2 regions of the Actinomadura sp. NPDC049753 genome follow, and region 2 is predicted to be linked to the other one. Evidence: riboswitches for the same ligand, from Rfam matches in the RefSeq annotation. Region 2 holds a riboswitch; the other holds the start of a gene.
What was found. A riboswitch is a leader RNA that binds a small molecule or an ion and turns the genes downstream of it on or off. The one in region 2 is predicted to bind glycine.
Positions count from the first base shown of each region.

Region 1: it holds a riboswitch for glycine, as region 2 does, so the genes downstream of both, gcvT (glycine cleavage system aminomethyltransferase GcvT) here and gcvP (aminomethyl-transferring glycine dehydrogenase) in region 2, are expected to answer to the same signal.

Region 1 is NZ_JBFARL010000167.1:11,528-14,926, reverse strand. It holds gene AB0K37_RS31585 (M50 family metallopeptidase) at 1-234, opposite strand, end outside; gene AB0K37_RS31580 (hypothetical protein) at 473-823, shown strand; glycine riboswitch at 1,183-1,278, shown strand; gene gcvT (glycine cleavage system aminomethyltransferase GcvT) at 1,445-2,539, shown strand; gene gcvH (glycine cleavage system protein GcvH) at 2,595-2,984, shown strand; gene glyA (serine hydroxymethyltransferase) at 2,981-3,399, shown strand, end outside.
Region 2 is NZ_JBFARL010000248.1:1,741-5,139, forward strand. It holds gene gcvP (aminomethyl-transferring glycine dehydrogenase) at 1-1,237, opposite strand, end outside; glycine riboswitch at 1,408-1,502, opposite strand; gene AB0K37_RS36785 (lysylphosphatidylglycerol synthase transmembrane domain-containing protein) at 1,774-3,399, shown strand, end outside.

The sequences.
Region 1 (3,399 bases), on a different contig from region 2:
GCGCGGCGGCAGCATGCCGATCATGCGGATGTAGCCGCCGAGCGGGATCCACTTGACCCCGTACTCGGTCTCGCCCTTGTGCCTCGACCACATGGTGGGCCCGAACCCGACCATGAACTGCGTGGTCCGCACCCTGAACAGCTTGGCGAAGGAGAAGTGCCCGAGCTCGTGCAGCGCGATGGAGACCAGCAGGCCGAAGAAGAGGATCAACGCTCCAGCCAGGTAGTAGACCATGCGGCGTGCCCTCCGGGTCCGTCCACCCCGCGCACCCGGGGGTGATCTCCGACAACCAGTTCAGAGTACGTTACGGCCCGCGATCCGGTTGAGGCGAACGAAGAAGCGGCCCGTGCCGCAGGCCACTTTGATGCGCGGTGCTAACCCGGCCGCGCATCATTGGCACGAGAGCGCGTATCCGCGAGCAGGGCCGACCGCCCATCATGGGCGCCCCACCCCGGCCACGGAGGTTCTCACCTTGAAGCGCGGTCATGTAGCGGTACTGGCCCTGACGCTGGCCCTGGCCGGCTGCGGCGGCAGCGACGACGGCGGCACCACGACGGGAGCGTCGTCCTCCCCCGCCCCGACCGCCGAGACAAAGGCCCCCTCCACCCCTAACCCCGGCAAGGGCACCGAGACGACGCCCCTCCCTCCAGCCCAGTCGAAGGCGGTCAAAGCCTTCAACGACTGCATGCACGACCAGGGCGTCCAGATGCCGACCCCGAACCCCACAAGGTCCCCCGCCCCCGACGAGCTGAAGAAGATCAGGGCGGCCCTGCAAACCTGCGTGAAGTCCATGTCAGCCCCCGCCACCCCACCCCCACGCTGACGACGAGGGCAGACCACCCCGCACCGCAACCATCGTCCTGAGCCGGAGCCGGGGGAGACCGTCACCTTCACCAAGAAGCGCAACGGTCGAGACGACCCGTACAGAGGGACACCGAAACGGAAGCACCAGCAGCAACCGTCCAACGAGACAACCTCAGCCGCCACCCCCGCCAGCGACGACCTCAACACTCGCGATCGCGTCCGAAGGCAGTTCCGAGCGAAGCAAGGAACTGATCGCGCAGCGAGCCGCAAGGCGAGCCGAAGCGATGCAGCGATCGCACGCGTTTTTTCAGGTCGGGGCCCCCAAGGCCCCGACCTGAAAAAACGCAATGAACACTGCTAGCCTTCTTCGACAGCTGATGATCCCGTGCGGGAGAGTCCCTCGCAGCCGGTGGGGGACGCCGAAGGAGCAAATCCTCCCCGGAACCTCTCAGGCCCACGGACCGCACGGGCCAGGCGACCTCTGGAAAGCGGGGACTCCGGTCCCCCGCCGAAGGTGAAAGCCCGCCGTGCGCGGCGGGTGAAGCTCTCAGGCGCCGATGACAGAGGGGGAGGCACCGATACGCCCGGTGCGCGAGTGGGACGATGGACCATGCGCGCCCGTGACGAAGGAGCCGAGCCCATGTCCGCCGATCCGACCGCGAAGAAGACGCCGCTGCACGACGTCCATGAGGACCTCGGCGCGAATCTCGTCGACTTCGCCGGCTATCTGATGCCGCTGCGCTACGCGAGTGAGACCGCCGAGCACCAGGCCGTCCGCACGGGGGCGGGGCTGTTCGACCTGTCGCACATGGGGGAGATCTTCCTTTCGGGTCCGGGCGCGGGGGCCGCGCTGGACTTCGCGCTGGTCGGGAACCTGTCGCCGATGCCGGTGGGCAAGGCCCGCTACACGATGATCTGCGGGCATGACGGCGGCGTCCTGGACGACCTGATCGTCTACCGGCTCGCGGACGAGACGTGGATGGTGGTGGCGAACGCGGCGAACGCCGCCGTCGTCCGGGAGGCGCTGGTCGAGCGGGCCGCGGGGTTCGAGGCGGCGGTGGACGACCGGTCCGACACGTATGCGCTGATCGCCCTGCAGGGGCCGCGTTCCCAGGGGATTCTCGAAGGGTTCACGGACGCGCCGCTGGGGGACCTGAAGTACTACGCGATTCTGGCGGGGCGGGTCGCGGGAGTGGACGCGCTGGTCGCCCGCACGGGGTACACGGGCGAGGACGGGTTCGAGCTGTTCGTGGACGCGTCCGACGCGGTCCGGTTGTGGGGGGCGCTCGCCGCGGTGGAGGGGGTCGTCCCGGCGGGGCTTTCGGCGCGCGACACGCTGCGCCTGGAGGCGGGGATGCCGCTGTACGGGAACGAGCTGACGGCCGAGACGACGCCGTTCGAGGCGGGCCTCGGCCGGGTGGTGAAGCTGGACAAGCCAGCCGATTTCGTGGGTAAGGCCGCCCTGGCGGCGCAGGCGCAGACGCCGCCGGGCCGTAGGCTCGTGGGACTGGTCGCGCGGGGGCGTCGCGCGCCTCGCAAGGGGTACCAGGTCGTCACGTCCGGCGGCGCGCCGTGCGGAATCGTGACGAGCGGCGCCCCGTCGCCCACACTGGGCACGCCGATCGCCATGGCGTACCTCGACAGCGGCGTCGAGGAGGCGGGCCTCGCCGTGGACGTCCGCGGCCGGCACGAGCCGGTGGACGTGGTGGCCCTGCCGTTCTACAAGCGTTCCTGAACAAGTTGTCCGGCGGTGTGGGGCGCGCCCCCACAGTGGAAAGAGAGAAGTGATCGTGAGCGTTCCGGAGGAGCTCCGCTACAGCGAGGAGCACGAGTGGGTGTCGGGCCTCGGTGGCGAGGACGGCATCGTCACGGTCGGCATCACCGCGCACGCCGCCGACGCCCTCGGTGAGATCGTCTACATCGAGCTGCAGCCGTCGGAGGGCGACACCGTCGAGGCGGGCGAGCCGTGCGGCGAGGTGGAGTCGACCAAGTCGGTCAGCGACGTCTACTCCCCCGTCAGCGGCGAGATCACCGCGATCAACAGCGCGGTGGTGGACGAGCCGAAGGTCATCAACGACGACCCGTACGGCGAGGGCTGGATCTTCAAGGTGCGGATCTCGGAGGAGCCGGGCGACCTGCTCGACTCCGCCGCCTACGACAAGCTGATCGAGGAATCATGAGTTTGAACGACTCCCTCGCGACGGCCGATCCGGAGGTCGCCGAGGCCGTCGCCGCGGAGCTGCGCCGCCAGCAGGGCACCCTGGAGATGATCGCGTCGGAGAACTTCGCGCCGGTCTCGGTGCTGGAGGCGCAGGGGTCGGTCCTGACGAACAAGTACGCCGAGGGGTACCCGGGCCGCCGGTACTACGGCGGCTGCGAGTTCGTCGACGTCACCGAGCAGCTCGCGATCGACCGGGCCAAGGCGCTGTTCGGCGCCGAGCACGCGAACGTCCAGCCGCACAGCGGGGCGCAGGCGAACACGGCGGTGTACTTCGCGCTGCTCCAGCACGGCGACACGATCCTCGGCCTCGACCTCGCGCACGGCGGGCATCTCACGCACGGGATGCGGTTGAACTACTCCGGCAAGGTGCTGAA
Region 2 (3,399 bases):
CGCGCGCGGCCGCGACGACCTCGGCGGCGCGGCCCGGCACGCGGGCCAGGACCGTGTCGAAGAACGAGTCGTGCACGACCTCGACGCCGGCGGCGCGCAGGCCCGCGGCGATCTCGGCGGCCCGGCGGTGCGTCCGCTGCGCGATCGCGGCCAGCCCCTCGGGGCCGTGGTACACGGCGTACATGCTCGCCATCACGGCGAGCAGGACCTGGGCGGTGCAGATGTTGCTGGTGGCCTTCTCGCGTCGGATGTGCTGCTCGCGGGTCTGCAGCGCCAGCCGGTAGGCGGTGGCGCCGTCCGCGTCGACGGACACGCCCACGAGCCGGCCGGGGAGCTGGCGCTGGATGCCCTCGCCGACCGCCATGTAGCCGGCGTGCGGCCCCCCGAACCCGTAGGGGACGCCGAACCGCTGCGCGGAGCCCACCGCGATGTCGGCGCCGGACTCGCCGGGCGGGCGCAGCAGGGTCAGCGCCAGCAGGTCGGCGGCCACGACGGCCTTGGCGCCGCGCTCGTGGGCCTGCGCGATGACGGGCTCCAGGTCGCGGACGGCGCCGGACGCGCCCGGGTACTGCAGCAGCACGCCGAAGAAGTCGCCGTCGGGAAGGCCGCGGGACAGGTCGGCGATGACGATCTCGATGCCGAGCGGGATCGCGCGGGTCCGGACGACCTCGATCGTCTGCGGGAGCGTGTCGATGTCGACGAGGAACGTCCCGGGCTCCTTGCGCCTGGAGACGCGGTGCGCGAGGGCCATGGCCTCGGCGGCGGCGGTGCCCTCGTCCAGCATGGAGGCGTTCGCGACGGGCAGCCCGGTCAGGTCGCCCACCATCGTCTGGAAGTTCAGCAGGGCTTCGAGCCGCCCCTGGGAGATCTCCGGCTGGTAGGGGGTGTAGGCGGTGTACCAGCCCGGGTTCTCCAGCACGTTCCGCATGATCACGCCGGGCGTGGTCGTCCCGTGGTAGCCGAGCCCGATCATGGACGTCAGGACGGTGTTGCGGGACGCGAGCTCGCGGAGCCGGTCCAGCGCGGCGGTCTCGCTCAGCGCGGGCGGCAGGTCCAGCGGACGGGACGTGCGGATCGCGGCGGGGACCGCGTGGTCGATCAGCGCCTCGGCGCCGGAGTAGCCGATGGCGGCCAGCATCCGCGCCTGGTCGTCCGGCGAGGGGCCGACATGCCGGTCGGCGAACGCCGACCGGGGATGCTGCGGCGCGGCCACAGGGGCGAAGAACTGGGCGGTCATGGAGGGCCTCCTGGCTGCTGCGGTCGCTCAGGTGCGCCGCCGGCGCGGGCCGGCGGCCGTTCTCCCCCTCTGTCATGGCACCTGAGAGCTTCACCCGCGCGGCGGGGTTTCCCCTTCGGTGAGCCGCCCTTCCCCGCGCGCGGGGACCGACGCCTGCTTTCCAGAGGTGCCTCGCCCGTGCGGTCCTTTTGCCTGAGAGGTTCCGGGGAGGTTGCCCCTTCGGCGCCCCACGCTGGCGGCGTGGGGTCTCTCCCGCACAGGGTTGACGGCATGTCCTAGGTCGAACCCTACCCAAAGGCGCGTCCCCGACGTCGTTCCGGCCCGCCGGAAGGGGCCCCGCCCTCCGGCGCAGGCGGTCTACCGGCGAGTACCATGTGCTGACTCACCTGGGGCGCGACGGCCCCGGGCCGCACGGGGGCGGGGAGATGAGGCTGCGGGATGGACGCGCGTCCCGGCGGCGGCCCCGCGACTCGACGGCGCGCCGCCGGGTCTGGGACGCTGATCACGATGGCGGATGGTCAGGGCGGCGGTACGGCGTGACACGGACCCACGACGGAGCGGTGCGCCCGGCGCAGGGTGCGGCGGCCGGCGCGCCCGTCGACGAGCCCGCCCAGCCGTACCGGATCCGCCGGCCCTCCGACGCCATCCGGTTCGCGGCGTCCGTGGTGGGGCTGGCGGCGGTGATGCTGCTGGTGTCGATCGCGCAGCAGACCACCCACGGCCTGCAGACCGACATCGCGCAGGGCACCGCGCACGCGCCGCGGCTCCTGCTGACGCTGGCGACGCTGGTGTCCAGCTTCGGGGTGCTGGCCGTGCCGATCGCGTTCGGTATCGAGCGGCTGTTCCACAAGGACGGCATGCGCGTCGCGATCGCGCTGCTGGCCGCGATGATCGCGTTCGGGATCACGGTGGGCCTGGACGACCTGGTGGTGCGGGCCGCGCCGGGCGGCGTGCTCGACTCGCTGATCTGGGGCGGCACCGAGACCGCGCCGGTGCACACCGACATCGCCCCGGTGATCGCGTTCGTGAGCGCGGTCGGGATGGCGGGCCGCGCCCGCTGGCAGGCCGCGACCTGGACCATGATCGGCCTGGCGGCGCTGACGGGGCTGACCGCGTCCTACGCCTCCGTCGCCGCGCTGGCGGCCACCTACCTGCTGGGCCGCGCCATCGGCCACGGCACCCTCTACGCCGTCGGGACGCCGAACCCGCGCCCGTCCGGGACGGCCGTGGTGGCCGCGCTCGAACGGCTCGGGCTGCACCCGCGGCGGGCGGCGCGCCTGGACGGCACGCACGACGCCGACGAGACCCGCCGCTACGGCGTCGCCCTCGCCCCCTCCCCGCAGGGCGGGCACGGCGCCCGGCTCCCGGCGGGCCGGGGGCCGCACGGCGACTGGGACGTGGAGGTCCGCGTCCTGGACCGCGACCAGCAGACCGCCGGGCTGCTCTACCGCGTCTGGCGGCTGCTCCGGCTGCGCGGCGCCACGACGGGGCGGACGCTGCGGTCGCTGCGCCGGTCCCTGGAGCTGGAGTCGCTGATGGCGTACGCGGCGGACGCCGCGGGCGCCCGGACGCCACGGCTCGTCGGCACGTGCGAGGTCGGCACCGAGGCGGCGCTACTGGCCTACGAGCACGTCCCGGGGCGGCGGCTCGGGGACGTCCCCGACGCGGAGATCACCGACGAGCTGCTGGCGGACGTGTGGCGGCAGTTCCGGGCGCTGCAGGCGGGGCGGCTCGCGCACCGGCGGCTGGAGGGCGAGGCGGTCCTGGTCGGCGACGACGGCCTGGCCTACCTGACCGACCTGCGGTTCGGGGAGACGGCGGCCGGCGACCTGGCGCTGCGCCTGGACCTCGCACAGCTGCTCACGACCCTGGCGCTGCGCGCGGGGCCAGAGCGGGCGGTGGGGACGGCGGCGCCGGTGCTGGGCGAGGAGGCCCTCGGCGGGGCGGTGCCGCTGCTGCAGCGGGTGGCGCTGTCGCGGGCGACCCGCACCGCGCTGCGGCACCACAAGGACCTGCTGACCCGCATCCGGGAGCAGATCGTCCGGCTGAAGCCGGAGACGGAGGCGCCCCCGGCCAAGCTGGAGCGCTTCCGGCCCCGGACCATCGTCAGCATCGTGGCGCTGTCGGTCGCGGCGTACATCGTCATCCCCCAGGTGACGAGC